3 regions of the Bradyrhizobium sp. USDA 3311 genome follow, and region 2 is predicted to be linked to each of the others. Evidence: riboswitches for the same ligand, from Rfam matches in the RefSeq annotation. Region 2 holds a riboswitch; each other region holds the start of a gene.
The links. A riboswitch is a leader RNA that binds a small molecule or an ion and turns the genes downstream of it on or off. The one in region 2 is predicted to bind S-adenosylmethionine.

Region 1 (9,925 bases), 580 kb from region 2:
GCTGTCGGAATATGTCAAATATATCGCGGCCGAAGTCAGGGTGCGGCTGGAGGATTTCGGGATTGACCTTTCGCCCGAAGTATCGGAGCAGCCTCCCGGGATGCAGCCGAAGCGGCCCGCCACTGCACAGGCCAATTGATCGGCAATTGATCGGATCGTCGATGTTCTTGATTTTCCTGCGCTCGCTCGTGTTCAACGTGCTGTTCTACGCCGTGCTGGTGTGTCTCGCGATCGTGGCGCTGCCGACCTTTGCAATGCCTCCGCGCGCCATGCTGACGGTCGCGCAATGGTGGGCGAAGGCGACGCTGGTCCTGATGCGGGTGATCTGCAACATCAAGGTGGAATTCCGCGGGCAGGAGAAGATCCCGCAGGGGCCGCTGGTGATCGTGGCAAAGCATCAGTCGTTCTGGGAAACCTTCGTGCTGCCGGGATTCTTCGACCGCCCGATCTTCATCCTCAAGCGTCAGCTCATGCAGATCCCGGTGTTCGGTCAGTTCCTGGTCAAGACCGGGATGATCGCGATTGACCGCAAGGCCGGCGTGAAGGCGCTGCTGGACATGACGCGGCGGGCGCGCGACGCGGTGCGCAGCGGCCGCCAGCTCGTGATCTTTCCGGAAGGCACGCGCCGCGCGCCGGGCGCGCCCCCCGACTACAAGACCGGTTTTGCGCAGATCTATTCGTCCTGCGGCGTGCCGTGTCTGCCGATTGCGCTCAATTCCGGCCTGTTCTGGCCGCGCCGCACCTTCATGCGCTATCCCGGCACGCTGGTGGTGGAGTTTCTCGATCCGCTGCCGCCGGGCCTGCCGAAGGACGAGTATCTCTCCCGCGTGCAAACGGCGATCGAAGAGGCGACCGACCGCCTCGTCGAAGCGGGCCGCAAGGAGCAGGAGCAGCTGATCGGCTCGGCGCCGAGCTACGCGCCGACTGGCAGCTAGCGGCTTTCGCGATCTTCGCTCGGAGCCGGCGCGTGCAGGGAATGCGCCTCCCCATGCAGCATCGTCGCGAGCTGATGCAGTTGCGTGTCGCGAAAGCCTTCGGCCTCGATCGACTTCACCGTCGCCGTCACGTAGTCGCGGTTGGCCCCGGACTGGCCGTGCCCCTGGAGCACGTGGCGATGCTGATCGGCGAGCGACAGCCGGCCGGCATATTGCACATGGCCGCGGTCGACGACATAAGCGAGTGCGGAGACGCGCTGCCGCGCATCGTTCTCCAGCCACACCGAGCGCATCACCTCGCGGTAGACCGACGTCACCTGCTCGCGTTCGCGCAAATAGGCGACGACGTCGGCACGGTTCTTTTCGGCGACGCGGAACGCGATGCCGCGACAGGCGCCGCCGCGATCGAGCCCGAGCACCAGGCCCGGCTTCTCCGGCGTGCCGCGATGCACGAAGGAATAGACGCAGAGCGCACGATGCTCGCCGACCAGCCGCGCCGGGACGCGCTCCTCGAATTCGAAGCCCGGCCGCCACATCAGCGAGCCGTAGCCGAACACCCAGAGGTCGCCGTTGGCTGTGGTGACGGATGGGAGGGTGATTTCCGACATGGCGGGCACGGCTACCAGAACCGCGCCCCCAAGCGAAGCGAATTCTCCGCCTTTCGGAGCAAGCCGACCTCGCTTACATTTGACAAAATCTGAGGCCAAAGGGTCGCCGCATGTCCAATCTGACCGTTGCCGCAGGCCGCCGCCCCCGTTGGGGCCTTTTCACCGCACCCATTCTCCTCCTGATCCTCGCCGTCGCGTGGAGCTGCTTCTGGTTCTACGCCGCTTCGCAGGCCGAAATCGCCGCAGACGCCTGGCGCGCGCAGGAGGCCAAGTCCGGCCGCATCTATGATTGCGCCAAGCGCTCGATCGCGGGCTTCCCGTTCCGCTTCGAGGTCCAGTGCTCCGGCGCCAGCGTCGCCCTGGTCTCGCAGAACGCGAGCAAGACGCCGTTCACGGCGAGGCTCGACAACATCCTGGTCGTCGCCCAGGTCTACGATCCCAAGCGCGTCATCGCCGAATTCTCGGCGCCGGCGACCCTCACCGACGGCGTTACGCAAAACACCTTCGTGGTGAACTGGAGCAGGGGCCGCAGCAGCGTGGTCGGCCTGCCGGCGGTGCCGGACCGCGCCTCCATCGTGTTCGACGATCCCGTCATCAACCGGCTCGACGGCAGCGTGCAGGTGCCGCTCGCGCGCGCCAAGCAGGTCGAGCTGCACGGGCGCCTCGCGGACGGATCGCCGTCCGATCATCCCGTGATCGAGACCGTGCTCCACGTCGCGCAGGGCAGCATCCAGGGTGTTCACCCCTTGCTCGCCGAGCCGTTCGAGGCGGACACGCGCGCCAAGGTCACCGGGCTCTCCGACCTCACCCCAAAGCCATGGCCGCAACGCTTCCGCGAGATCCAGGCCGCCGGCGGCCATATCGAGATCGTGCAGTCGCGGATCCAGCAGGGCGAGATGATCGCGGTCGCGGCCGGCACGCTCGGGCTCTCGGCCAATGGCCGACTCGACGGCGAATTGCAGATGACGGTGACGGGCCTCGAGCGCGTGATCCCGGCGATGGGTATCGAGAAGATGCTGGAAGAGGGTGTGCCGCAGGCAACCCTCGACCGCGTCGCGCCCGGCGTGAAGTCGCAGGATCTCAACAATCTGTTCGGCGCGCTCGATCGCGCCGTTCCCGGCCTCGGCAAGGTCATCAAGCAGAACGCCAATGCCGGCGTCGCCGCCGGCATCAATTCGATCGGCACCGAGAGCACGCTGGAAGGCAAGAAGGCCCGCAGCTTCCCGCTGAAGTTCGTCGACGGCGCCGTACTGCTCGGCCCGGTCAAGGTCGGCCAGATTCCGCCGCTGTATTGAAACCTCTCTCGTCATTCCGGGGCGATGCGTAGCATCGAACCCGGAATCCATTTCACCGCGTGCGCTGTGGCCCAATGGATTCCGGGCTCGCCCTTCGGGCGCCCCGGAATGACAGGAGCTACGGCTTCTTCAGCGCCGCATGCGGCCGGCCGAAATCGGGCGCCGCCGAATCCTGACCGATCTCGACGATGCCGCGACGGATGGCGCGGGTGCGGGTGAAGTGGTCGAACAGCGCTTCGCCGTCGCCGCGCCGGATCGCGCGGGTGAGTTTTGCCAGATCCTCGGTGAAGGTGCCGAGCATCTCCAGCACGGCTTCCTTGTTGGCGAGGAAGACGTCGCGCCACATCGTCGGGTCGGACGCCGCGATGCGGGTGAAGTCGCGGAAGCCGCCGGCGGAGAACTTGATCACTTCCGATTCCGTCACCTGCGCCAGCTCGTCGGCGGTGCCGACGATGGTGTAGGCGATCAGATGCGGCAGATGGCTGGTGATCGCGAGCACGAGATCATGATGATCCGGCGTCATCACCTCGACCTTGGCACCCATCGCCGCCCAGAAGGCGCGCAAGCGATCGGTGGCCGACGCGTCGACGCCTTCCGGCGGGGTGAGGATGCACCAGCGGTTGATGAAGAGCTCGGCAAAGCCGGAATCCGGCCCCGAGTGCTCGGTGCCCGCCACGGGGTGCGCCGGCACGAAATGAACGGTCTTCGGCAGATGCGGCGCCATGTCCCTGACGATCGCGCCCTTCACAGAGCCGACGTCGGAGACGATCGCGCCGGGCTTCAGATGCGCGGCGATCTCCTGCGCCACCGGTCCGCAGGCGCCGACGGGAATGCAGAGGATGACGAGATCGGCATCCTTCACCGCTTCCGCATTGGTCGCCACGACCTGATCGACGATGCCGAGCTCGAGCACCCGCGCGCGCGTCTTCTCCGAGCGCGCGGTGGTGACGATCTCGCCGGCCAGGCCCTGGAGCTTCGCAGCGCGCGCGATCGAGCCGCCGATCAGGCCGAAGCCGATCAGGGCGATGCGCTGGAAGTGCGGCTGTACGCTCATTTGCCGGCCATGAAGTCGCGCAAACCGTCCACGACGAGGCGGTTGGCCTCCTCGGTGCCGATGGTCATGCGCAGGGAATGCGGCAGGCCGTAATTCTTCAATGCCCGCAGCACGAGGCCTCGCTTGGTGAGGAAGGCGTCGGCGTCGTCCGAGGTCCTGCCCCTGTCGGTCGGGAAGTGGATCAGCACGAAATTGGCGACGCTCGGCGTCACCTTCAGGCCGAGCTTGCCGATCTCCTCGGTGAGCCAGTTGCGCCAGGTCTCGGTGAACTGCTTCGACATCGCCTGATGCGCGGTGTCCTCGATCGCGGCGACCGCGGCGTACATTGCCGGCGTCGACACGTTGAACGGACCGCGGATGCGGTTGACCGCGTCGATGATGTGCTCGGGCCCGAACATCCAGCCGATGCGCAGCGCGGCGAGGCCGTGGATCTTGGAGAAGGTGTGCGTCACCACGGTGTTCTCCGTGGTGGCGACGAGCTCGATGCCCATCTCGTAATCGTTGCGCGAGACGTAGTCGCAATAGGCGGCGTCCAGCACCAGCAGCACGTGCGAGGGCAGGCCGGCGCGCAGGCGCTTGACCTCGTCGAACGGAATATAGGTGCCGGTCGGGTTGTTCGGATTGGCGAGCCACACCAGCTTCGTCTTCGGCGTCACAGCCTTGAGGATGGCGTCGACGTCGCAGGTGAGGTTCTTCTCCTGTGCGATGACGTTCCTGGCGCCGACCGCCATGGTGGCGATCGGGTAGACCAGGAAGCCGTGCGTGGTCGAGATCGCCTCGTCGCCCTGGCCGAGATAGGTGTGGGCGAGCAGGTTGAGGATCTCGTCCGAGCCGGCGCCGCAGATGATGCGGTTGGGGTCGAGGCCGAAGGTGCGGCCGATGGCTTCGCGCAGCACCCGCGAGGTGCCTTCCGGATAGTTTTCCAGATGATCAGCCACCTTCTTGAAGGCCTCGATCGCCCTGGGCGAGGGGCCGAACGGCGTCTCGTTGGCCGAGAGCTTGAACACCTTGCGGCCCGGCTCCGGCACCGGGCTCTTGCCGGGCGTGTAGGGCGCAATATCGAGAATGCCGGGGTTCGGCACGGGGCGGGACATCTTCAACTCCGGAATGGCAGGCGGCTCGTAACTTACGATTTCGACCCGGTCGGGGGCACCGTATAGCGCGTCGCGTGGCTGCCGACGAGGGCCGTGGAGCGCACCGAGGCCCCCGCCTCGATCAGGGCAGCCTTGATCTTGTCGATGCTGCTCGCGCTCGTGACCGAGACCAGCAGCGCGGCGCCATCGAAGGCGGTATCGGGCACCGCCACGATGTCGGCGAGCGGCGACAGCGCCCGCGCGATCTCGGCATTCCACCCCGAGACGCGCACGCTGAAAGTCTCCACCTCCGTCACCAGGGCACTGTCGGCGACGCGCGAGATCGCGAACACGGGCAGCGCGGCCGGATGGTCGGCACGCTCGACGAAGGGCAGCCGCGCGATGATCTTCGGTGCGCCTTCTGCTTCCAGCTCCAGCCACCACGGGGTGCGGCTGGAAGTCGCCGAGACCAGCGCCAGATCGCCCTTGGATTTCGCGACCGCCTCGACCGCGGCCTGCGCGCTGAAATGCGCGACGTAAGGCACGGTGAAGCCGAAATGGAATCGCACGGAATCGCGCATCGCGGGCTCGCTCACCGAGATGTCGGCATGCACCGCGAACGGCGCCTGCACGTAAGTGAACGTCGCGATGATGACGCGCCAGATGCTCTCGACCGTGTCGAGCGGCAGGATGCCGCGATGGCGCTCCACGATCCGCCGCATCATGTCGGCCTCGCGCGCAGGCCGGAACGCCGAGCCCACCTCCTGGGTCTGCTTCACCTGGATCAGGCGGTCGATGATGTCGCCGCGCTGCATCAGGAGGCGATGCATGCCCTCGTCGATCGCGTCGATCTCCTTGCGCAATTCCTGCAACGATGGTGGCGCGGGCGGACGTTGGGACATATCTGGCAAGTGCTGTTGAGAGGCGTTCCAATGCGGGTCCATCAGGTCGGACCCGCCGCGGTCGATGTCTTGATTAGGCAGTCGGAGCGGCGAAAGCAAAGAGAAATGCAAAGGGAAATCGGGCCTTTTCGGCTGACGCGACGGGGACGAATTTGGTCAATCAGGACCGTATCTTGACGAAAACCGTCCAAGCCGTTAAGTTTTGCCTGTTCCGTGGTCATTTGAGCCGGCCGGCTTGCAGCCACGTTAAAAAACTCGCTAAACAGGCCGGGGACGCTTCCGATCCCGGCCGAACCTATCGTTCAGGCCGGGTTTTTTATGGCCTGATGCAAGTAGCGGTCTGAAGTCCGATCGCAAACGAGGTCGATGGTCAGATGGTTGGCGTCACGTCGATATCCAGTCCCGCGATCAGTGCCGATGAGCGGTCGCATGAAGTGGATCATCCGAGTTCGCTCGTCGCGCAGTTCGGCGCTGATCAGCCGTTGCCGCTCGACTGCGGCATAGATCTCACCCCGTTCCAGATCGCCTACCAGACCTATGGCGAGCTCAACGCCGATCGCTCCAACGCGATCCTGATCTGCCATGCGCTGACCGGCGACCAGCATGTCGCCAATGTGCACCCCGTCACCGGCAAGCCCGGCTGGTGGGAAACCCTCGTCGGTGCGGGCCGTCCGCTCGATCCGAGCCAATACTTCATCATCTGCGCCAATGTGATCGGTGGCTGCATGGGCTCGACCGGGCCGGCCTCGATCAATCCCGCGACCGGCAAAGTGTGGGGCCTGGATTTCCCGGTCATCACCATCCCCGACATGGTTCGCGCGCAGGCGATGCTGATCGACCGGCTCGGCATCGACACGCTGTTCGCGGTGGTCGGCGGCTCGATGGGCGGCATGCAGGTGCTGCAATGGACGGCGGCCTACCCCGAGCGCGTGTATTCCGCGCTGGCAATTGCCTGCTCGACGCGGCACTCGGCGCAGAACATCGCCTTTCACGAGCTCGGTCGCCAGGCTGTGATGGCCGATCCCGACTGGCACAATGGCGGCTACGCCGATCGCGGCATCCATCCGCATCGCGGCCTTGCGGTCGCACGGATGGCGGCGCACATCACCTATCTCTCCGACGCGGCGCTGCATCGCAAGTTCGGCCGGCGCATGCAGGACCGCGACCTGCCGACCTTCTCGTTCGACGCCGACTTCCAGGTCGAGTCCTATCTGCGCTACCAAGGCTCGTCCTTTGTCGAGCGCTTCGACGCCAACTCCTATCTCTATCTGACGCGCGCGATGGACTATTTCGACATCGCCGGCGACCATGGCGGCGTGCTGGCGAAGGCGTTCGCGGGCATCAAGACGCGCTTCTGCGTGGTCTCCTTCACCAGCGACTGGCTGTTCCCGACCTCGGAATCGCGCGCGTTGGTGCATGCGCTGAATGCGTCGAGCGCGCGGGTATCGTTCGCCGAGATCGAGACCGATCGCGGCCATGACGCCTTCCTGCTCGACGTGCCCGAATTCTTCGACATCGCCCGCGCCTTCCTGGAATCGGCCGGCAAGGCGCGCGGACTCAACGGCAGGGGTGGCTAGGATGTCAGTGCAGGAAGTGCTGCCGCTGGGCGGCCTTAGCGCGGAACAGTCCGGTCATTTTCGCGCCGACCATCTGCTCGTCGCCGAGATGGTCAAGCCGGGCTCCAAGGTGCTCGATGTCGGCTGCGGCGACGGTGATCTGCTCCAGCTTCTGGAGACCCGCGGCATCGACGGCCGCGGCATCGAATTGTCGCGCGAGGGCGTCAACCGCTGTGTCGCCAAGGGCCTCGCGGTGGTGCAGGGCGACGCCGATACCGACCTCGTGAACTATCCCGATGATGCCTTCGACTACGTGATCCTGTCGCAGACGCTCCAGGCGACGCGGCAGCCGCGTGTGGTGCTGGAAAATCTCCTGCGCATCGGCCGCCGCGCCATCGTCTCGTTCCCGAACTTCGGCTTCTGGAAGATGCGGCTCCAGCTCCTGATCGGCGGCCACATGCCGCGCACCGAGAACCTGCCGGCGACCTGGTACGACACCGCCAACATCCACTTCTGCACCATCAAGGATTTCGTCGAGCTCTGCGACGAGATCAACGTCAAGATGGAACGCTCGGTGGCGCTCGATCTCTATGGCCGCCCGGTGCCGCTGAACCTGCCCTGGTGGGTGTGGAATATGTTCGGCGAGCAGGGCGTGTTTCTGCTCACGCGCGGGCAGGGGAAGTGACGCCGTAGGCGTCATTCCGGGTTCGCTCTTCGAGCGCCCCGGAATGACAGGGTAAACTATTGCGCCGCCACCGACCTCGGATCGCGCGCCGGCCATCGACCTGCTTCCACCAGCGTGACGAACCGCTCCACGGTCTCGTTGAACAGCGCGGGCTCCTCGAGATTGAGCACGTGCCCCGACTTCGGAAACATCGCGAGGCCCGCGGCCGGAAGATGCTTCTTCAGGAACAGGCTCGGCCCGACGCAAGGGTCATCCTCGTCGCCACAGATGATCAGCGCCGGCGTCGCGACGCCCCTGATCGCGTCCGTCATGGTGTAGATCGAGGGACGGCCGCCCTGGAAGCCGCGCATCGTGCGCGCCGATCCCCTGGCATCGTGCCGCGCCAGCGCGGCGTAGAAATCGGCGTGGCCGCGCGGGTCCTTCACCAGGAAGGGAATCCGGCTCGGCGCCTCGCGCGTGACTTTCGCCACCTCCGTGGAGCCGAGCGTCTCGAATTGCTCGGCATTGGCGCGGCATTGCTTGCGCCAGGCGTCGAGATTCTCGATCTCCGAACCGGAGCCGACGCCGGCTAGCGTCATCGACAGCGCCCGCTGCGGCGCGTTCAGTCCGATTTGAAGCGACGAATAAGCGCCCATCGAGAGCCCGACGAGATGCGCGCGGTCGATCCTGAGATGATCGAGCACCGCGAGCGCGTCGGTATAGAAATGCGTGTAGGTGTAGACCTCGCCCTCAGGCACGTCCGACGGCGTGTAGCCGCGCGCCGAATAGGTGATGCAGCGGTGGCCGCGCGAGAAGTAGCGCATCTGCGGCTCCCAATTGGTGTAGTCGGCCGCGAATTCGTGCAGGAAAATAATCGGCGTTCCCTGGCCCGCTTCCTCGAAATAGATGCGGACGTCGTCCCTGGTCGTGGCGTGGGGCATTAACCGTTTCCCTCTCTTCTAGCCGCATGTGAAGGATCGCAGTTAATGCTGTTGTCCGCAATGCGGCAGCGTCAGGCCGGCACCGACACAAAATCAACCCAGCTATTCACCGGCACGGTGTCTTTTTCTCGCCACATGGGGCGGCTTAACGGCCCGAGGGATGTCGGCCGCGCACGGGCCGGCTGGGAAGTGGGGGTGTCAACGAAGGATGACTAATGTTCGAGTTGTTTGCGTCTCGCCTGTCGCGTTGTGTTGTCGCGCTGGCGCTGTTCTTCGCGGCGGTCGCCGCGTTCTCGTCTCCGGCCTCGGCACGGCCGCATCGTCATAGCGCAGAGCGGCACGCTTACGCGCATCACGCCAGCAGATATCATCATTACCGGCACCAGGCCCGCAGTTCGCGCTTCGAGCGCAGCGCGGCGCAGTTGCAGGCCGGCGGCTTCATGGACACGCAGGCCAGCTACGATCCGAACGCCAATAGCGGCGGCATGGGTTACACGCGCTATCTGGGCGGCGGTGAAATGGGCATCGGTGGAAACGTGAGCCGCGCCGGCAAAGTGAGCCGCGCCCGTAACATGAGCCACGCTGTCAACAAGAGCAGCGCTGGCGACAATGGCAACGCCGGCAACATGGGTATGAGCAGCGGCTTCGGCGGCGGATCGGGCCTCGTGTCCGAGGCGCGCCGCTATCTCGGCGGCAACCCGACCGGGCGTGGCAGCCTGTGGTGCGCGCGCTTCATGAACATGGTGCTTGAGAAGACCGGCCACCGGGGCACCGGCTCGGACATGGCGAATTCGTTCGCGCGTTACGGCACGCGTGTCTCCGGCCCGCAGGTCGGTGCCATCGCGGTGATGTCGCGCGGCGGCCGGGGCGGCCACGTTGGCATCATCACCGGCGTCG
Region 2 (9,925 bases):
CCCTCCGCCAAGAAGCTCGGCATCACCATCAACCAGGATTCCATTCCCGACGCCTGGCCCGCGATCAAGACCCAGGTCGGCAGCGGCAAGCCGATCTGGGATGTCGTGGACACGCCCACCGGCTATTGCCTGCGCGGCGGCGAGCAGGGGCTGATCGAGAAGCTCGACTTCTCGAAGATCCCGAACGCCGCGGCGATGCCGGAGGTCTATCGCAGCCCTTATTCGGTGTCCTACGAGTTCTATTCCAGCGTGCTGGCCTACAGCCAGAAGACCTTCCCGAAGGACGCGCCGAACAGCTGGGTCGATTTCTGGGACGTCAAGAAATTCCCCGGCCGCCGCGCGCTCCGCAACCATCCGATCGCCACGCTCGAAGCGGCGCTGATGGCCGACGGTGTCGCGCCCGACAAGCTCTACCCGCTCGACGTCGATCGCGCCTTCAAGAAGCTGGAGGAGATCAAGCCGCACATCACGGTGTGGTGGACGTCAGGCGCGCAGTCGGCGCAGCTCCTCAACGACGGCGAGGTCGACATGGAGATGGCCTGGAACGGCCGCGTCAGCGCGGTGGCCAAGGAGGGCGCCAAGGTGTCCTTCACCTACAACCAGGGCATCCTTCAGAGCACCTCGCTCTGCATCCTCAAGGGCGCGCCGAATCTCGAGACCGCGGTGAAATTCCTCAACGAGGCCGTCGATCCCGTGCACCAGGCCAATCTGCCGCTGCATATCGACTACGGTCCGGGCAATCCCAAGGCGTTCGAGACCAATGTGATCAAGCCCGAGCGCGCGGCGCAATTGCCGAGCGAGCCGGCCAACGCGGCCAAGCAGGCGCTGATGTCCTACGCCTGGTGGTCCTCGCCGGCCGGCGAGGCGGCGGAGAAGCGCTGGGCCTCGTTCATGCAGAAGTAGACGAAGAGCCAGGCGAAGCGAGGCAGCGTTGACGATATCAGTGCCAGATCCCTCCCAAAAGCATCGGCGCCGCGAGCACGGCCTGATGCTGGCATTGGTGTCGCCGGCGCTGCTGGTGATCCTGGCTCTGATCGTGCTGCCGGTCGGCTGGCTCGTCTTGCAGTCGGTCTACCATGACGGCTTCACGCTGGAGAACTATCGCCGTGTCTTCACCGAAGACATCTACTGGCGCAGCTTCGCGCTGACCTTCGAGATCAGCCTCGCGGTCACGGGAATCGCGCTGCTGCTCGGCTATCCCGTGGCCTATCTTGCCAACTCTGTCCCGAAAGGGTGGAGCATCCTCATCCTCTCGCTGGTCGTGCTGCCGTTCTGGACCAGCGTGCTGGTGCGTGCCTATGCGTGGCTCGCGCTGCTCCAGCGCACCGGCGTGATCAACCAGTTCCTGCGCTATCTCGATGTGATCTCCGAGCCGCTCGCGCTGGTCCACAACACCTTCGGCACGGTGGTTGCGACCGTGCACATCCTGCTGCCGTTCATGGTGCTGCCGCTCTATGCCACCATGCAGAAGATCCCCGGCGACCTGATGCAGGCCGGCGCCAGCCTGGGGGCGAGCCCGTCGCTCACTTTCGTCCGTGTCTTCCTGCCGCTGTCGCTGCCGGGCGTGCTCGCCGGCTGCACCATGGTGTTCGTGCTCTGCCTCGGCTTCTACATTACGCCGGAGTTGCTCGGCGGCGGCCGCACCGTGATGGTGTCGATGCTGGTGAGCCGCAATGTCGAGCTCTACAACCAGTTCGGGGCTGCGAGCGCCGTCGCGGTGGTGCTGCTCGTCAGCGTGCTCCTGATCTTCCTCATCGTCAGCCGCTTCATTTCGCTCGATCGCATATTGGGGCAGAAATGACGCGATTGTCCCCCGCACGGATGGCCCTCTACGTGATCAGCGCGCTGGTGCTGGTCTATCTGATCCTGCCGGTGCTGATCATCGCGCCGATCTCCTTCTCCAGCGCGCGCTTCTTGACCTTTCCACCGCCGTCCTTCTCGCTGCGCTGGTACCAGCAGTATTTTTCAAACCCGGCCTGGATGCAGGCGACGCGGGTGACGCTGACGGTCGCGCTGCTGACCGTTCTGATCGCGACGCCGCTCGGGGTTGCCGCCGCCTACGCCATCAGCCAGTCCAAGCTGCGCATTATGCGCCTCATCCACATGATGCTGCTGCTGCCGCTGGTGGTGCCGATCATCATCACCGCGGTCGGCATCTTCTTCGTCTATGCCAAGGTCGGCCTGGTCGCGACCCTGCCGGGCCTCGTGCTCGCCAATGTGATGCTGGGCCTGCCATACGTCATCATTTCGGTGCTCGCGGGCTTGCAGAGCTTCGATCCGGCGCAGGAGATGGTGGCGCGCAGCCTCGGCATGAACCGCCTGCGCAGCTTCTTCGCGGTGACGCTGCCGCAGATCAAGTCCAGCGTGGTGGCCGGCGGCATCTTCGCCTTCATCTCGGCGATGGACGAGACCATCGTTGCGCTGTTCATTTCCGGCGGGCAGTACCAGCCGCTGACCAAGCGCATGTTCACCGCGCTCCGCGACGAGATCGACCCGACCATCGCCGCGATCTCGACGCTGATGACGGCGGCCTCGTTCATGCTGGTGCTGCTGGCGAGCACGCGGGGGAAGCGGAGCGGGTGATTCTTGTTCGTCGTCCTGGCGAAAGCCAGGACCCATTATCCCAGGGAGATGTTGCCGCACGAGCTGGTAACCCCGAGTTTTCGCCAAACTGCGTTCGGTGGTTATGGGTCCTGGCCTTCGCCAGGACGACACGGAATATTTGGCGCTATTCTCGCCGCTTTACCCCTTCGCCCCCAGCCACGCCAAAATCATCTCCACGATCTGCGTCCGACTCCTCGCCAGCATCCTGGGTTCGCTCAGGTCGCGGTCGAACAGGGCGCCGAAGGTGTGGCGGTTGGCGACGCGGAAGAAGCAGTAGGAACTGATGGCCAGGTGCAGGTCGATGGCGTCGACGTCGTCGCGGAAGACGCCCTCAGTGCGGCCGCGCTCGAGGATGCCGTCGAGCGTCGCGATCACGCTGGCGTTGAGCTGGCGCAGTTGCAGGTTCTGCTTCAGGTGCTTGCCGTGATGGATGTTCTCGATTGAGACGAGGCGGATGAAGTTCGGGTTGCGCTCGTCGTGGTCGAAGGTCGCCTCGATCAGCCGGCGCAATCCCTCGCGCGCATCGCAGCTTTCGATGTCGAGCTGATCCTCCAGCGCGCGGATGCTGCGATAGGCCTCCTCCAGCACCGCGAGGTAGAGCTGCTCCTTGCCGCCGAAATAATAGTAGATCATCCGCTTCGACGTGCGCGTGCGGGCCGCGATCGCATCGACGCGGGCGCCGGAATAGCCCTCCGAGGCGAATTCGGCCATCGCCACTTCGAGGATGTCGCGCTTGGTGCGCTCGGGGTCGTTGGTGCGCTTCGATGGGGGCGGCATGCGCTCGAGCATCACTGTTTCTCCCGCCAGTTTCCACGGATCACCTTGAAGGTGAAGGCAAATTTCACCCGTCCGTGCCTTGATCCAACGCGTATTGCATAAACGTACTAGTTCGTACATTATCCCTCCAAACCACGGTTGCGGCAACCAGAACCACAAAACGCGCGCGCGGCGGACCGCCTGACGCGAGCCGCACCGGACACATGGGGAGGACTTGCAATGACGTTGACGTCAACCGCATCGCTGCACGCGTCATCCGCAGCGGAGGCAACACCGGGCAAGCTGCCGAAGCGCGCCGCGCTGGTCAGCTTCGTCGGCAGCATGCTCGAATACTACGACTTCTTCATCTACGGCACCGCGGCCGCGCTGATCTTTCCAAAAGTGTTCTTCGCCAATGTCGATCCCTCGACCGGGACACTGCTCGCGCTCCTCAGCTTCGGCATCGGCTACATCGCGCGGCCGGTCGGCGCCGTCATCCTTGGCCATTTCGGCGACCGCATTGGTCGCAAGACGGTGCTGCTGTTCACACTGGTACTGATGGGTGGCTCGACGCTTGCGATCGGCCTGTTGCCGGATGCCAACGCGATCGGCAATGCCGCGCCCGTCATCCTGACGCTGCTTCGCCTGTTACAGGGCCTCTCGGCCGCCGGCGAGCAGAGCGGGGCGAACTCGCTGACGCTGGAGCATTCGGCCAACTCCAACCGCGCCTTCTTCACGAGCTGGACCCTGAGCGGCACCCAGGCCGGTGCGATCCTGGCGACGCTGGTATTCATTCCGGTATCGAGCCTGCCGGAGGACCAGCTTCTGAACTGGGGCTGGCGCGTTCCGTTCCTGCTTTCCGCTCTGGTGCTGCTGGTCGCCTACCTGGTGCGGCGGACCATGCCGGAAACGCCCGTGTTCGAAGACATCAAGGACAAGGCGCAGGTTGCGCGCTTCCCCGTCGTCGCCCTACTGCGCGACTACTGGCCCGACGTGCTGCGCGTCATCGTCTGCGCGCTGATCGCGACCGTGAGCACGATGACCGCCGTGTTCGCGCTCGGCTATGCCACCAGCAAGTTCGGCGTGGCGCGCCCGACCATGCTGTGGGCCGGCGTGCTCGGCAACGTCACGGCGCTGCTCACCCAGCCGCTCTGGGCCCTGCTCGCCGACAAGATCGGCCGCAAGCCGGTGTTCATCGGCGGCGTGCTCGGCTGCGCGGTGCTGCTGTTCCCGTACTTCATGCTGGTGACGTCAGGCAACACGATCGCGATCTTCGCCGCCGCGATGATCCTGTCCGGCATCGTCTACGCCGCGCCGAACGCGATCTGGCCGTCGTTCTACGCCGAGATGTTCGAGGCGCGCGTGCGCTATTCCGGCACCGCGATCGGCACGCAGCTCGGCTTTCTCGTCGCCGGCTTCACGCCGCTGGTGAGCGCGAGCCTGGTCGGGGAGGGGCCGAACGGCTGGGTCCCCGTCGCGATCTTCGTCGCCTGCTGCTGCGTGATCTCGGCAGCCGCTGCGGCGACGGCGCGCGAAACCCACACCGTCGACATCGCCGATCTCGGCAAGCGGCGCGCTTGAGTGAAGACGAGGCACGCATGCTGACCAGCGCAGTTCAGACCACGAGTGGCCCCGTCGTCGGCACCACGCAGGCCGGTATGCGTGCCTTCAAGGGCGTGCCGTTCGCAACCGCGCCGCGCTTTGCCAAGGCAATGCCGCCGAAAGCGTGGACGGAGCCGCTCCGCTGCACGGGCTACGGCGCTTACGCGCCGCAGCCGGGCCATCTCGATCATGCGGACGAGGCTGCCTGTCTCAGCCTGAACATCTGGACGCCGGCAGAGGCCGATCGGCCGCTGCCGGTGCTGGTCTTCATCCATGGCGGCGCCTTCGTCACCGGCGGCGGCGCCGACTATGACGGCGCATTCCTCGCCGCGCACGGTCCGGCGGTGATCGTCACCATCAACTACCGGCTCGGCCCGCTCGGATTCCTGCAATTGCATCGCCTTGGGCTCGGCGAGGCCAACAACCTCGCGATCTCGGATTCGCTCGCCGCCCTCGACTGGGTGCGCGCCAATATCGCGGATTTCGGCGGCGATCCTGACGCGATCACGCTGTCCGGCCAGTCGGCCGGCGCCTCGATGGTGATCGCGCTCGCAACCCTGCCGCAGGCCAGAGGCAAGTTCATTCGCGCCCTCGCGCTCAGCGCGCCCGGGCGGAACATCATGAGCGCCGATCATGCCGACGACGTTGCACGCCGCGTGCTTGCCGAGCTCGAATTAGCGTACGACCCAACCGCGATTGCCTCTTTGCCACTGCCAAAGCTCTTCGCGGCGGTGGAGCGCGTCAGTCGCGGGCTTGCGGACGAGACCGAACAAGGCACCGTGTTCGGCCCGGTGCTCGACGGAATCGTGATTCCGCGCGAGCCGCGGGACGTCTTCGCCGAAGGAACCTTGCGCGACATTCCGCTCTGGCTCGGCTCCTGCCGCGACGAGATGGTGATGTTCCTGAAGAGCACGCCGCCGGCCGCGATGATCCGCACCACCGAACGACAAGTGCGCGCCGCAGTCGGCGATGCCGGCTGGCAACGTCTGCTGGCGTATTACCGCGCCACAGCGCGCGTCGACGAGGATCCGTACGAGGCGCTGCTGTCCGACGCGTTCTGGCATCGCCCCATGGCAGATCTTGCGCGGCTTCATGCCGCGGCTGGCGGCGCGGTGTGGCTGAGCCGGTTCGACCATCGCCCGGCGCTGGAGCCGTTCCTGTCGCAGGGGCCGACCCACGGTGCCGACAATGCCTGCCTCTGGGCGCACCCGCCGGATTTCATCGACCGCCCGATCCTGAAGCGCAAGGGCGGGCCGATGACGCCCGAGGATATCGAGGTCGCCGCGCGGTTTCAGGCAAGCGTGCTGCGCTTCGTCACATCCGGCGCGCCCGACATCGCGGAAGCCTGGCCGCGGTTCGAGCCGGCCAAGGAGCCGCTCGCAATCTTCGGCCAGCCGTTCCACATTGTGCCTCTCAATGAAGGCGTGCGCTCCCGCCTGTGGGCGGAGCTGTCGGCCCAACGCGGCGCGCCGCAGGCTCCGGCCGCGCGAGCGAAGATCGGTTGATCGCAGCACCTTGGTCATGTAAGCGTTCGTCCAGCGCCGATTTGATCCTCAGCTTGCGGGCGCTTCTAAAAATGCAGCTAAAGAGACCCGCTATCCTGCATCGTCCCGCATTGGGTGAATCGTCGGCCATCTCGAATGGAGAGGCCAAGTGAAATTTGCTGCCATCGCGGATGTGCACGGAAATCGTCCGGCGCTCGAAGCCGTCCTTGCGGACATTGCTGCGCTCGGCATCAACGAGGTCGTGAACCTGGGCGACCATGTTAGCGGTCCGCTCGAAGCGGCCCGAACGGCTGACCTGCTGATGGAGCGAGGCTTTCCGTCCATCAAGGGCGATCAGGACCGCATTCTCGTGGAGCTGTGGCAGGCCGGCACATCGGCGCGCAGCGATTTCCGAGAGCTCGAACGCAAGCATTTCGAGTGGATGGCAAGCATGCCGTCCACGCTCATGTATAGGGGGCGGGCGTTCCTGTGCCATGGATCGCCAGGGAATGATGCTGCGTTCTGGCTCGACCACATCGCGGGCGACGGCTGCCCGCGTCCGAGCCGGATTGATTCTATTGAGGCCGGCGCCGAGGGGATCGACGCCGAGATCATCCTGTGCGCACACACGCACATTCCGCGCGTGGTGCGTCTGAAGGATGGCCGGCTGGTCGTCAATCCCGGCAGCGTTGGATTGCCCGGTTACGACGGGAAGATGCCCGTTCCCTACGTGGTCGAGGTCGGCACCCCTCATGCGTGTTACGCAATTCTGGAGCATGCCAACAGAGGCTGGTCCGCGACGCTCCGCTACGTGGCCTACGACACCACGGCCATGGCAGCATTGGCGCGGGCCAGGGGAATGCTCACCTGGGCGAGCGCGATTGCAACGGGCTGGGTGCAGCGGGATCACCTGTAATCTGCTTCACACGCGAATGCGCCGAGTAACGCTAGATGAAGTGAGGCCTCGCTTCCGCGCGGCCCGCTTCGGAGCTGGCGATGATTGCTGCACTGGCAAGAGCAATATCCCGCGCGACGGGAACCAATGTCGATGTCGAGACTCTGAAAGTCGTCGTCATCTTCTCGGGAGCGGGCCTGCTGCTCTCACTCGTTGCTGCAATGATCTACGGACAGGCTGTCAACGCCGCCTTATTTTAGGCTCGTGCGCGTTCATCGCGCGCCTCGCCGCCTGTCCCGGCTGGTTCAGCGCAGGAACGGCACGGGATGGGCCGCGCGATGGAAGAAGTTGATCAGGGTGTTGATGTCGAACACCGGCAGACCCGACACCTCGGCGACGTCCCGCGAGAATGGGCACATGTTGGTGCACTCGAACAGGATCGCGCCGGGATTTTTGCAGGACGCCATGAAGGCTTCCGTCATCTCGATCATCTCGGCGCGCAGCACGTCAGTGTCCAGCTCTTCGCGGCCGAGAATGTAGGTTGCGGGAAACTGCGCATCGGGCTTCATGCCCTGGATTTGAACGAGAATGTCGTCCGGCGACCAGCCGACGCCGCGGAAGTGCCCTTCGTTCATGTGGTGGCCGCGTTCGGTGAAGATGCCGATGACCTTGCCGGGCGGCAGCATGGCGTGGATCAGCGGCGCCTGGATCAGGCTCGAGGTGAAGACCGGGATGTTCACGGCAGCCGCGAGCTGCTTCTGGAACGGCGCGAGGAAGCCGCAACTCGTCGTTATCGCTTTGACGCCGTCGGCTTCCAATTCGCGGGCCGCGGCGATGAACGGCTCGAGCAGGGTCGGATCGGGCTGGTCGCCCATGATCCTTGTGGCGTGCGCGCCGCGCACGATCTTGTAGCGCACCGGGAAGTCGTAGGAGAGCGCGTTGCCGATGTCGCCGCGCGGGCGCGGGAAGCGGGTATCGAGCATCAGAATGCCGATCGTCTCGCCGTAATTCGTGAAGCCGCCGCGGAGTTTCATGGTTCGTCCCACCGATTCGGGATGGTCGTGGCCGGCAGTCTAATGCGTTTCGTGAAACCGGCTGAGGAGGGACTTCCGCCGTTCGCTGCGCGGCTGGCGGATCATCTCCTCTGGCGTACCGATCCCGGCCATGACGCCATCATTCATGAAGCCGACGCGGGCTCCGGTACGGCTTGAGCACCGCGAATCCCCAGACATACATCGCGGATTGGCGCTCAGAACTGCACTTCGCCGGGAATGTCGTCCGCGCCGAGACCTACGGCTTCAAAACCCTTCAACATCCATTCGCGGGTCTGGCCCAGCGAGCGGTTGTAGTCGGCCCAGGCGCTGAGGAAGTCCTTGTAGCGCCGGTCGCTTTCGGCGCGGATGCCCATGTTGGTCGGCAGCGTGAGCAGCGGACGTGGCACCGCGAGCTCACCGAGCGTCGGGTTCTTCTTCAAGGTCGCGACCGAAAGCACCGCCAGCGAAATGTTGCAGTCCGCGCGTCCGGTTGCGACGGCGAGGATCGCCTCGTTGCGCTCCTTGAAGCCGAGGATCGTCGCCTTCGGGCAATAGCGGCGCGCGATCGTCTCGTGGGTCGAGCCGATGTCGACGGCGATCTTGACCTCGGGCTTGTTCAGCTCGGCCCAGGTTTGCGGCTTGGCAAAACCCTTTTTGGTGATGGCGGTGAAGGAGTGCACCAGGATGGGCGTGGAAAAGTCGATGACCAGCGAGCGCTCCGGTGTCGGGTTCACGGCGAAGGCAAGGTCGATCTTCTCGGCCTGGAGATCCAGGATCTGGTTGCCCCAGGTCGATTCCAGCGTCTCGACCTTGGCACCGAGCTTGCCGGCGATGTCGTTCGCCATGTCGATGCAGGCGCCCGACCATTGATTGGTGGTGAGGTCCTTGTGGAAGTAAGGATCCTGGCCGGCGATGACGGCGATCCGCAGCACGCCGCTCTTCTTGATCCGTTCGAGCGTCGAGCCCGGCGCGGTGTCGGCCTTGGCCGAACCGGTTGCGGCGATCGCGGCTCCGGCGAGGGCGACAGTGGTGAGTGCATCCCTGCGATTCATGGCAGTCTCCTGGGCAGTCGCTTCTGGACATTCGAACCCGGCGTCTGGACTATTTCTGTATTCAGATTAAAATGCAATACGGTATTTTAAACTGGACAGGAAAGACAGGCCCGTGCGCGCTCTCTTCGTCGATGCCAATGACACCCTTGCCGCGGTGACCGAGAAACTGCTGCGCGGGGACAGCCTTCCGGTCGGCATCAACCGCAACCCCGCGATCACTCCCGACGACCTGCCACGCCTTCTTGACGGTGTGGAGATCATGATCGTCGACCATACCGCGGTGCCGACGGCGATTGCCGCGAAATGTCCTGCCTTGAAGCACGTCGTCTTCCTCGGCACCGGCGCGCGCAGCTACATGAATCCGGAGGAGCTGGGCCAGCGCGGCATCTCGGTTCACACCATCAAGGGCTATGGCGACACCGCCGTCGCCGAATGCGCGATCGCCCTGATGTGGGCCTCTGCAAAGAGCTTCGGAGAGATGGATCGCGGCATGCGCGA
Region 3 (9,925 bases), 2.7 Mb from region 2:
TAGAGGATCAGAAACACTGCACGAGATGTCGTATCTGACAAGCCAAACGCTACAATATGGCGTGACTCACGCGCAAGAGTCCGCCGACTCGCTTCCACATGTTCCGTGGCGAAAACCCCGCAATTTCGGCTCCGCAAGACTACGGATTCAGCGTTTCGCGAGGCTTTCGGGCGGCATTGACACCGGTTTCACCAGGCATAAGATAGTGTCACGTGCCGCCCTTAAAAGGCGGCACGTTTCGTTTTCCGGGCCGGTCAATGGTGCGCTGCGTGAGCGTGTTCAGGCCGTCCGCAACATCAAGTGATCGTCATGACTAACAGCGCAGCGCCGCATTTGCTTCCCGTTTTCGCCAGATCCGACCTCGGTTTCGAGCGCGGCGAAGGCTGCTGGCTGATTGCGACCAATGGCGATCGCTATCTCGATTTTACCTCGGGCGTCGCCGTGAACGCGCTCGGCCATGCCCATCCCGCGCTGGTCAAGGCGCTGCAGGAGCAGGCCACAAAACTCTGGCACATGTCGAACCTGTTCCAGAGTCCGGACGGCGAGAAGCTCGCTGCGCGCCTGTGCAATGAAAGCTTCGCGGACTTCGTGTTCTTCTGCAATTCCGGCGCCGAGGCGCTGGAAGGTGTGATCAAGCTGGTCCGCCATCATCACTTCTCCAAGGGGCATCCGGAACGTTACCGCATCATCACCTTCGAAGGCGCCTTCCATGGCCGCACGCTGGCGACGCTGGCTGCGACGGGATCTGCAAAATATCTCGAAGGTTTTGGTCCGCCGATGGATGGCTTCGACCAGGTCCCGCATGGCGACATCGAGGCCGCGAAGAAGGCAATCGGTCCGCAGACCGCCGGCATCCTGATCGAGCCGATTCAGGGCGAGGGCGGCGTGCGTTCCGCAACGCCTGCGTTCCTCAAGGCATTGCGCCAGCTTTGCGACGAGAAGGGCCTGCTGCTCGCCTTCGACGAGGTGCAGACCGGCATGGGCCGCACCGGCGATCTGTTCGCGCATCGGCGTACCGGCGTCACACCTGACGTGATGTCGCTGGCCAAGGCGCTCGGCGGCGGCTTCCCGATCGGTGCGATCCTGGCCACCGCGGACGCGGCGGCCGGCATGGGTCCCGGCTCGCACGGATCGACCTTCGGCGGCAATCCGCTCGCGATCTCGGCTGCGAATGCCGTGCTCGACGTCATGCTGAAGCCCGGCTTCTTCGATCACGTGCAGAAGATGTCGCTGCTGCTCAAGCAGAAGCTCGCCTCCGTGATCGACCGTCATGGCGATGTCGTCAGCGAGGTGCGCGGCGAGGGCCTCCTGATCGGCATCAAGGCCGTGGTGCCATCAGGCGATCTCGTCGCGGCGCTGCGCAACGAGAAGCTGCTCACGGTCGGCGCCGGCGACAATGTCGTGCGTTTCCTGCCGCCCTTGATCGTCACCGAAGCCGAGATTGAGGACAGCGTCGGGCGGCTCGAACGCGCCTGCGCCGCGATCTCGTCCAGTCAGACCAAGCGGGCGGCAAGCTGATGAGCAAGTCGCCGAAGCACTTCCTCGATATCAACGAGCTCCCGCTGTCGGAGCTCAAGAGCATGCTCGATGCCTCCTCCGCCATGAAGGCGAAGCAGAAGGCGCATCAGCCGGTGAGGCCGCTCGAAGGCAAGACGCTGGCGATGATCTTCGAGCGCCCGTCGACCCGCACGCGGGTGTCGTTCGACGTCGCCATGCGCCAGCTCGGCGGCGAGCCCATCATGCTCACCGGCGCCGAGATGCAACTCGGCCGCGGCGAGACCATCGCCGACACCGCGCGCGTGCTGTCGCGCTATGTCGATGCCATCATGATCCGCATCCTCAACCACGACGCCCTGCTCGAGCTTGCGGCCAACGCGACCGTGCCCGTCATCAACGGCCTGACGCGGCGCTCGCATCCCTGCCAGGTGATGGCCGACCTTCTGACCTATCAGGAGCACCGCGGCCCGATCGAGGGCCGGACGGTGGCCTGGACCGGCGATGACAACAACGTGCTGGCGTCCTGGGCGCATGCCGCGGAGCGCTTCAAGTTTCAGCTCAATGTCGCAACGCCTCCGGAGCTTGCGCCGAAGAAGGCGATGCGCGACTGGATCAAGGCTTCAGGCGCGCCGATCATGCTCGGCACCGATCCGGAAGCCGCCGTGCGCGGCGCCGATTGCGTCGTCACCGACACATGGGTGTCGATGGGCGACAAGGAAGGCGAGCACCGCCACAACGTGCTCAAGCCATACCAGGTCAATGCCAAGCTGATGTCGCTGGCCAAGCCCGACGCGCTGTTCATGCACTGCCTGCCTGCCCATCGCGGCGAGGAGGTCACCGACGAGGTGATCGACGGCCCGCAATCGGTCGTGTTCGACGAGGCCGAAAACCGCCTGCACGCGCAGAAGGGCATTCTGGCCTGGTGTTTTGACGCGGTGAAGTAAGTTTGGCGTAGGCCCGGCGGCCGCCTCGCATGCAACTGTCGTCCTGGCTTTCGCCAGGACGACGCGGAGGTTGCTGTCCTTGCATACGTCCATTCTGCATTGCCGGATGCAGCCGGAACCCCTTCCATTTCCCACCCACCGACCCCAGATAGACCGCCATGGATTCCCAATCCCCTGACATGAAAACCAGGCCAGAAGGCCCGGTTCGCGCACCATCAGCGGTTCCGATCGACGACGCCGTGCTGCCCTACGAGGTCGACGCGCTCGACGTGCGCGGCCGGCTGGTGCGGCTCGGTCCGGCGCTCGACGACATCCTGACCAAGCACGATTATCCCGCGCCCGTCGGCAAGCTGCTCGGCGAGGCCATCGTGCTGACGACGCTGCTCGGCTCGGCGCTGAAATTCGAGGGTCGCTTCATCCTCCAGGCCCAGACCGACGGCCCGGTGTCGTTCCTGGTGGTGGACTACAAGGCGCCGGACCAGCTTCGCGCCTATGCCCGCTTTGACGCCTCGCGCCTGGGCACGGCGAAGGATTCCGGCGCGCTGCTCGGCCGCGGCCATCTCGCCATGACCATCGACCAGGGCCCCGACATGAGCCGCTACCAGGGTCTGGTCGCGCTCGACGGCGGCAGCCTCGAAGACGCCGCCCACGAATATTTCCTGCGCTCCGAGCAGATCCCGACGCGCGTGCGTCTTGCGGTCGGCGAGGAGTGGCGCTCGAACGACGGCGGCAGGCATCGCTGGCGCGCCGGCGGCATGTTGATGCAGTTTTTGCCGAAGGCGCCGGAGCGCGCGCGGCAGGCGGACTTGCATCCCGGCGATGCGCCCGAGGGCGCCGAAGTGCACGCCGTCGCCGAAGATGACGCCTGGGTCGAGGCGCGCTCGCTGGTCGAGACCGTCGAGGACGTCGAGCTGATCGATCCGGAACTGTCCGGCGAGCGGCTGCTCTACCGCCTCTTCCACGAGCGTGGCGTGCGCGTATTCAAGCCGCTGGTCCTGAAGGCGCAATGCTCCTGCTCGCGCGATGCGGTCGCCGCGATGCTGAAGAGCTTCTCGCCGGACGATCGCGCCGCGATGGTCAAGGACGACAAGGTCGTTGTCACCTGCGAGTTCTGCTCGTCGGTGTACGATTTCACGCCCGATGAGGCGGGCGTGGAGGACGCGTAACTCTATCCTCCGTCATTGCCAGCGCAGCGAAGCAATCCAGAGTCTTTCCGCAGTGGCCGTCTGGATTGCTTCGCTGCGCTCACAATGACGACGGGGAAGCAGCCTGCCAAGTGCTCGGACATCGTAGGGTGGGCAAAGCGTAAGCGTGCCCACCATCTTTCTGCGTCACCACCGAAATGGTGGGCCCGCTTCGCTTTGCCCACCCCACGGCCCCGCCCCTAGTTCAACACCCGCTTGTTGTCCGGGCTATCCAGCGAAAACGTCGGCACGTCGATCTCGAAGCGTTCGCCGCTTTCGCTGACCATCTGGTAGCGGCCGGTCATGAAGCCGGAGGCGGTCGAGAGCGGCACGCCGGAGGTGTATTCGAAGCGCTCGCCGGGGGCCAGGGTCGGCTGCTCGCCGACCACGCCCTCGCCCTTCACCTCCTGCTGGCGGCCGGTGGCGTCGGTGATGATCCAGTGCCGCGTCTTGAGCTGCACGGTCTCCTCGCCCGAATTGGTGATGACGATGGTGTAGGACCAGAAGTAGCGGGAGCGGTCGGCCGACGACTGTTCCGGAACAAAGTTCGGCTCGACGGTCACTTCGATCTGGCGGGTCACGGCGCGGTACATGGCTGCCATCATAACGAAAACCCGGCCGGGAACCAAACGCCGCAAGCGGCTTTCGCGACATCGTCCCGCCAGAATTCGCGGAGAAAGACACCCCAAAGAAAGACACCCCAAAGAAAGACACCCTTATGTGATCCGGCCGCTTTGCGAGACGACGGCCGGACCGGTACAATCCTTATAACGTCGCGATTTGTGTGAGGGTTTCCAGGCCCCGATGACCATTGCGGACCAAGTGACGGGATCGACGATCGCGGGGGCCAAGCCTGCGGATGCAAAGCCGCGTGCGGCCGCGCCGGCCATCTCGCTGCCCGCCATCGGCGAGCGCGAGCTCCGGCTCGACCTGTTCCGCGGCCTCGCGCTGTGGCTGATCTTCATCGACCATCTGCCGTCGAGTCTTTTGACCTGGTTCACGATCCGCAATTACGGCTTCAGCGACGCCACCGAGATCTTCATCTTCATCTCCGGCTACACCGCCGCCTTCGTCTACGGCCGCGCGATGCTGGAGAGCGGCGTCGTCATCGCCACCGCGCGCATCATGCGCCGGGTCTGGCAGATCTATGTCGCCCACGTCTTCCTGTTCACGATCTTCCTCGCCGAGATCTCCTACGTCGCGACCAGCTTCGAGAACCCGCTCTACACTGAAGAGATGGGCATCATGGACTTTCTCAAGCAGCCCGACGTCACCATCGTGCAGGCGCTGCTGTTGCGCTTCCGTCCCGTCAACATGGACGTGCTGCCGCTCTACATCGTGCTGATGCTGGCGCTGCCTTTGATCCTGTGGTCGATGAAGTGGAAGCCCGATGTCACGCTCGGCCTCTCGGTCGTGCTCTACGCGGTCACCTGGGAATACGACCTCTACTTCTCCGCCTATCCGAACGGCTTCTGGGCGTTCAATCCGCTGGCCTGGCAATTGCTGTTCGTCTTCGGTGCATGGTGTGCGCTTGGAGGTGCGCGGCGCATGTCGCGTATTCTGGCTTCACCGGTGACGATGTGGATCGCGATCGCCTATATCGTCGCGGCGTTCTACGTGACGCTGACCTGGTATGTGCCGCAGCTCTCGCATCTGATGCCGAAGCGGCTCGAGCAGTGGATGTATCCGATCGACAAGACCGACCTCGACGTGCTGCGCTTCACGCATTTCCTGGCACTGGCAGCGCTCACCGTGCGCTTCCTGCCGCGCGACTGGCCGGGCCTGAAATCGCCCTGGCTGCGGCCGCTGATCCTGTGCGGCTCGCATTCCCTGGAGATCTTCTGCCTCGGCGTCTTCCTGGCCTTCGCCGGTCATTTCATCCTGGCCGAGGTCTCCGGCGGCGCCGTCATGCATGCGGTGATTAGTCTCTCCGGAATCCTGATCATGTGGGGCGTGGCCTGGGTGATTTCGTGGTACAAGCGCGTAGCTGACAAGAGCGGTGCGAAAACCAAGAACGCCGTCGGCAACGCCGATCTGGCGGGAGGGGGCTGATGAAGGCGAAGGTTCTCCTGAGCCTGATCCTGCTATGCGGTGGCCTCGCCGCGCCGTCGGCGCGCGCGGAGGATGCTGCGCCGCCCGCTCCGGCCGCGCCCGCAGCCTGCGAATTGCCGTCCTATCTGCTCACCAGCGAAAGCCAGCTTCCCAAGGTCGCCGACGCCATCAAGGCCGGCAAACCGCTCGAAATCCTGGTCATCGGCAGCCGTTCGACCACGATTCCGGCCTCCGAGGACGCTTCCTATCCGGCACGCATGCAGGCCATTTTGAAGGACAAGCTGTCGCCATCGGAAGTTGTGCACGTCTCCGTAGAAATACAGAGCAAGAAGACGGCAGAGGAGGCGGCCGCCAGCTTCGTTAAGCTGATGGAAGCAAAAAGGCCTACTTTGGTCATCTGGCAGACCGGGACCGTGGATGCTATCCGAGCAATCGATCCCGACGATTTTCGCGGTGCGGTGACCGGAGGGGTTTCCGCATTGCAAAATGCAGGGGCTGACGTCGTGTTGATGAACTTGCAGTACAGCCCGCGTACCGAAACCATGATCTCGGTGCCGCCCTATCTCGACAATATGCGGGTGGTGGCACAGGAGCACGACATCCCGCTGTTCGACCGTTTCGCGATCATGCGGCAGTGGAATGATCAGGGTCAGTTCGACCTGTTCAGCCCGTCCCGCGGGCCTGAGCTCGCGAAACAGGTCCACGATTGCCTTGGCCGGGCGTTGGCACAGTTCGTGATCGACGCAGCCCATCTGGGGCCGGCCCAGCAGCAAAATTGAGGTCTAGTGTTAATGAGTTCTATCCGCCCTTTTTGCCTGACGTCATGGCTGGCTGCACCCGTGGCGGCGGCGCTGCTGTTGCTGACTCCTGTTTCGCAGTCGCGCGCGCAGGCGCAGGCTGCGCAGGCAACGCCCGCGCCCGCGCAGGCCGCTAATCCCGCTCCGGCATCGCCCTCCCAGACCACCGTCGCCGCGACGTCTCCCGAACAGCGCGGCATCACCGCGCGCGCCATCGACAAGGTGAAGCAGGTCGCGAAATCCGCCGGTGACGTCTTCAACCGCGTCCCCTGCCTGCCGCCGAAGGGCGGCGCGAAGGCGATGGGCTCGCTGCCGCATGTCGCGGGCAAGCTCGTCGCCGGCAAGCCTGTCGTGATCGTCGCGTTCGGCTCGTCGTCGACCGCCGGCTACGGCGCAAGCTCACCCGATTTCAACTATCCGAACCGTCTTGCGGCGCAGCTGCGCCGGCAATATCCGACCGCGGACATCACCGTCATCAATGCCGGCGTCGGCGGCGAGGACGCGCCCGAGATGATGAAGCGCCTCCAGAAGGAGGTGATCGACGTGCATCCGGACATGGTGATCTGGCAGGTCGGCACCAACGCCGTGCTGCGCAATCTCGATCCCGGCGACACCGCCAAGATGGTCGAGGACGGCATCGCCCGCATCCAGGCCGCCGGCGGCGCCGATATCGTGCTGGTCGATCCGCAATATTCGCCGGCCGTCAACCAGCGCAAGGAGAGTGCCGGCAAGATGGTGAAGCTGCTCGGCAAGGTCGCCGAACTCCGTCACGTCGGCATCTTCCCGCGCTTCGAGGTGATGCGCGACTGGCACGAGAATCAATCGATCCCGGTCGAGAGCTTCGTGATCGCCGACGGCCTGCATATGAACGATTGGGGCTATGCCTGCTTCGCCCAGCTCCTCGGCGACGACATCATCCGCTCCGTCGGCCAGATCAAGCTCGGGGTCAACGTGCCCGGGGACGTGCGGGCGTACCGGCCGATGTAGTTCGGCTGCGTAGCCGTAGAGTGGGCAAAGGCGCGCTCTTCGCGCGCCGTGCCCACCATCTATCGCCAGCTCGGTGGTGAATGGTGGGCACGCTTCGCTTTGCCCACCCTACGAGAGCTCGATCGCCTCACGCCTTCTCCAGCGCCGCCGTCAGGTCCTCGATCAGATCGTCCGCATGCTCCAGCCCCGCGGAGAAGCGGATGAAGCCCTCGCTGATGCCGAGCGCGGCGCGGTCTTCCGGCTTCAGGCGCTGATGCGTCGTGGTTGCCGGATGGGTGACGAGGCTCTTGGCGTCGCCGAGATTGTTCGAGATCTTCGCAAGCTTGAGCTCGTTGAGCACGCGGAACGCGGCCGCCTTGCCGCCCTTGACCTCGAAGCCGACCAGCGTCGAGCCGCCGCGCATCTGCTTCTTCACGAGCGCTGCCTGCGGATGATCGGCGCGGCCGGGATAGATCAATCGCGAGATCTTCGGATGGCCGGCCAGCACTTCCGCAACGCGTGCCGCGGTGTCGGTCTGCGCGCGCACGCGCACGGCCAGCGTCTCCAGGCCCTTGAGCAAGACCCAGGCGTTGAACGGCGAGATCGACGGCCCGGTCTGGCGCATGAAATTGTGGAGGTGCTCGGCGATGAAGGCTTCCGAGGACAGGATGATGCCGCCGAGGCAGCGGCCCTGGCCGTCGATGTGCTTGGTCGCGGAATAGACCACGACGTCGGCGCCGAGCGCGAGCGGGCTCTGCCAGATCGGCGTCGCGAACACGTTGTCGACGACGAGCCGCGCGCCGCCCTTGTGCGCGATCTCGGCGATGCCGGGGATGTCGAGCACGTCGAGCGTCGGGTTGGTCGGGCTCTCCAGGAAGAACGTCTTGGTGTTCGGCCGCAAGGCCCGCTGCCACTGGTCGAGATCGAGGCCGTCGACCAGCGTGGTTTCGATGCCGTAGCGCGGCAACAGATCCTGAATGACGTAGAGGCACGAGCCGAACAGCGCGCGGGAGGCGACCACGTGGTCGCCGGCCTTCAGCGGCGCCAGGATCGCCGTCGTCACCGCGGCCATGCCGGTCGCCGCCGAACGCGCCGCTTCGGCGCCTTCGAGCTCGATCATGCGGCGCTCGAACATCGAGATGGTCGGGTTCGAATAACGCGAATAGATGAAGCCGGGATCCTCGCCCTTGAACCGCGCCTCGCACTCCTCGGCGCTGTTGTAGACGTAGCCCTGGGTCAGGAACAGCGCCTCCGACGTCTCGCCGAATTGCGAGCGCAGGGTGCCGGAATGGACCAAGCGGGTTTCGGGACGGTAAGTGGCAGGCGACTTCGACATAGGTACCTCCGACATGACCGTCTCGTCGAAAACGGTCACAAAACAACCGGCCTGGATATATCCACGGGCCGGGATCACAGAGGTCCCCGGCCTGTTTAGCGACTTATTTAACGTGGCTGCAAGCCGGCCGGCTCAAATCACCACGGGATAAGTGATGCTCATATTCCGCAATGGCCTTTCCGTCAAGGCGTCCATCGGATAGCCGTAAAAGGCTAGTATTTCCCGCACGTCCGGATGCGTTTGACCCCTGACGAGGACCCCCGGTTGAGCTTCACGATCGCCGCCGACGCCAATGGTATCCTGCCCGACCGCATGATCGCGGCGATGGCGGAGGCGGGCCTCATCCTGCCCGCATACGATTTCGTCGAAAGCCAGATCCAGCCGGCGAGCCTCGATTTGCGCCTCGGTGACATCGCCTATCGCGTCCGCGCCAGCTTCCTGCCTGGTCCCGGCGCCACGGTGGCCGAGCGCATCGACGAATTGAAGCTGCACGAGTTCAGCCTTGCCGACGGCGCGGTGCTGGAAACCAACTGCGTCTACATCGTGCCGCTGCTGGAAAGCCTCGCGCTGCCGCCGGAGATCGTCGCGGCTGCGAACCCCAAGAGCTCCACCGGCCGCCTCGACGTCTTCACCCGCGTGATCGCCGACGGCACCCGCCGCTTTGACATGATCGGCGCCGGCTATCACGGCCCGCTCTATGCCGAGATCAGCCCGAAGACATTTCCGGTGCTGGTGCGCGAGGGCTCGCGCCTGTCGCAGGTGCGCTTCCGCACCGGTGACGCCATCCTCAATGCCGACGAGCTCGATGCGCTGCATGCGTCCGAGCGCCTCGTCGACATCGACGATGCCGATCTGGCCGGCGGCGTCGCCGTCTCCGTCGATCTCTCCGGCGAGAAGGCGAGCGGCTTCGTCGGCTACCGTGCCAAGCGCCACACCGGCGTCGTCGATGTCGATCGCCGCTCCGGCTATTCCGTCGAGGACTTCTGGGAGCCGATCTCGGCCCGGCCCGACGGCAGCCTGATCCTCGATCCCGGCGAGTTCTACATCCTCGCCTCGAAAGAGGCCGTGCAGGTGCCACCCGACTTTGCAGCCGAGATGGTGCCCTTTGATCCGCTGGTCGGCGAATTCCGCGTGCACTATGCCGGCTTC

Region 1: it holds a riboswitch for S-adenosylmethionine, as region 2 does, so the genes downstream of both, metX (homoserine O-acetyltransferase MetX) here and ACVWW6_RS17245 (metallophosphoesterase family protein) in region 2, are expected to answer to the same signal.
Region 3: it holds a riboswitch for S-adenosylmethionine, as region 2 does, so the genes downstream of both, ACVWW6_RS04700 (O-succinylhomoserine sulfhydrylase) here and ACVWW6_RS17245 (metallophosphoesterase family protein) in region 2, are expected to answer to the same signal.

What each region holds. Positions count from the first base shown of each region.
Region 1 covers NZ_JBSSFI010000001.1:3,036,879-3,046,803, forward strand. Annotated here, with positions in the region: gene ACVWW6_RS14390 (YdcF family protein) at 1-139, shown strand, start outside; gene ACVWW6_RS14395 (lysophospholipid acyltransferase family protein) at 162-935, shown strand; gene ACVWW6_RS14400 (gamma-glutamylcyclotransferase) at 932-1,543, opposite strand; gene ACVWW6_RS14405 (DUF2125 domain-containing protein) at 1,654-2,838, shown strand; gene ACVWW6_RS14410 (prephenate/arogenate dehydrogenase family protein) at 2,957-3,892, opposite strand; gene hisC (histidinol-phosphate transaminase) at 3,889-4,986, opposite strand; gene ACVWW6_RS14420 (chorismate mutase) at 5,019-5,867, opposite strand; SAM riboswitch at 6,071-6,150, shown strand; gene metX (homoserine O-acetyltransferase MetX) at 6,242-7,444, shown strand; gene metW (methionine biosynthesis protein MetW) at 7,446-8,108, shown strand; gene ACVWW6_RS14435 (alpha/beta fold hydrolase) at 8,165-9,028, opposite strand; gene ACVWW6_RS14440 (NlpC/P60 family protein) at 9,244-9,925, shown strand, end outside.
Region 2 covers NZ_JBSSFI010000001.1:3,621,733-3,631,657, forward strand. Annotated here, with positions in the region: gene ACVWW6_RS17215 (ABC transporter substrate-binding protein) at 1-903, shown strand, start outside; gene ACVWW6_RS17220 (ABC transporter permease) at 989-1,801, shown strand; gene ACVWW6_RS17225 (ABC transporter permease) at 1,798-2,583, shown strand; gene ACVWW6_RS17230 (TetR/AcrR family transcriptional regulator) at 2,743-3,393, opposite strand; gene ACVWW6_RS17235 (MFS transporter) at 3,601-4,941, shown strand; gene ACVWW6_RS17240 (carboxylesterase/lipase family protein) at 4,959-6,467, shown strand; SAM riboswitch at 6,491-6,569, shown strand; gene ACVWW6_RS17245 (metallophosphoesterase family protein) at 6,616-7,362, shown strand; gene ACVWW6_RS17250 (hypothetical protein) at 7,443-7,601, shown strand; gene ACVWW6_RS17255 (aspartate/glutamate racemase family protein) at 7,647-8,375, opposite strand; gene ACVWW6_RS17260 (transporter substrate-binding domain-containing protein) at 8,591-9,427, opposite strand; gene ACVWW6_RS17265 (NAD(P)-dependent oxidoreductase) at 9,540-9,925, shown strand, end outside.
Region 3 covers NZ_JBSSFI010000001.1:960,628-970,552, reverse strand. Annotated here, with positions in the region: gene ACVWW6_RS04735 (aspartate aminotransferase family protein) at 310-1,518, shown strand; gene argF (ornithine carbamoyltransferase) at 1,518-2,441, shown strand; gene ACVWW6_RS04725 (Hsp33 family molecular chaperone) at 2,600-3,607, shown strand; gene apaG (Co2+/Mg2+ efflux protein ApaG) at 3,826-4,218, opposite strand; gene ACVWW6_RS04715 (OpgC domain-containing protein) at 4,430-5,677, shown strand; gene ACVWW6_RS04710 (SGNH/GDSL hydrolase family protein) at 5,677-6,456, shown strand; gene ACVWW6_RS04705 (SGNH/GDSL hydrolase family protein) at 6,469-7,461, shown strand; gene ACVWW6_RS04700 (O-succinylhomoserine sulfhydrylase) at 7,589-8,776, opposite strand; SAM riboswitch at 8,851-8,930, opposite strand; gene ACVWW6_RS04695 (2'-deoxycytidine 5'-triphosphate deaminase) at 9,011-9,925, shown strand, end outside.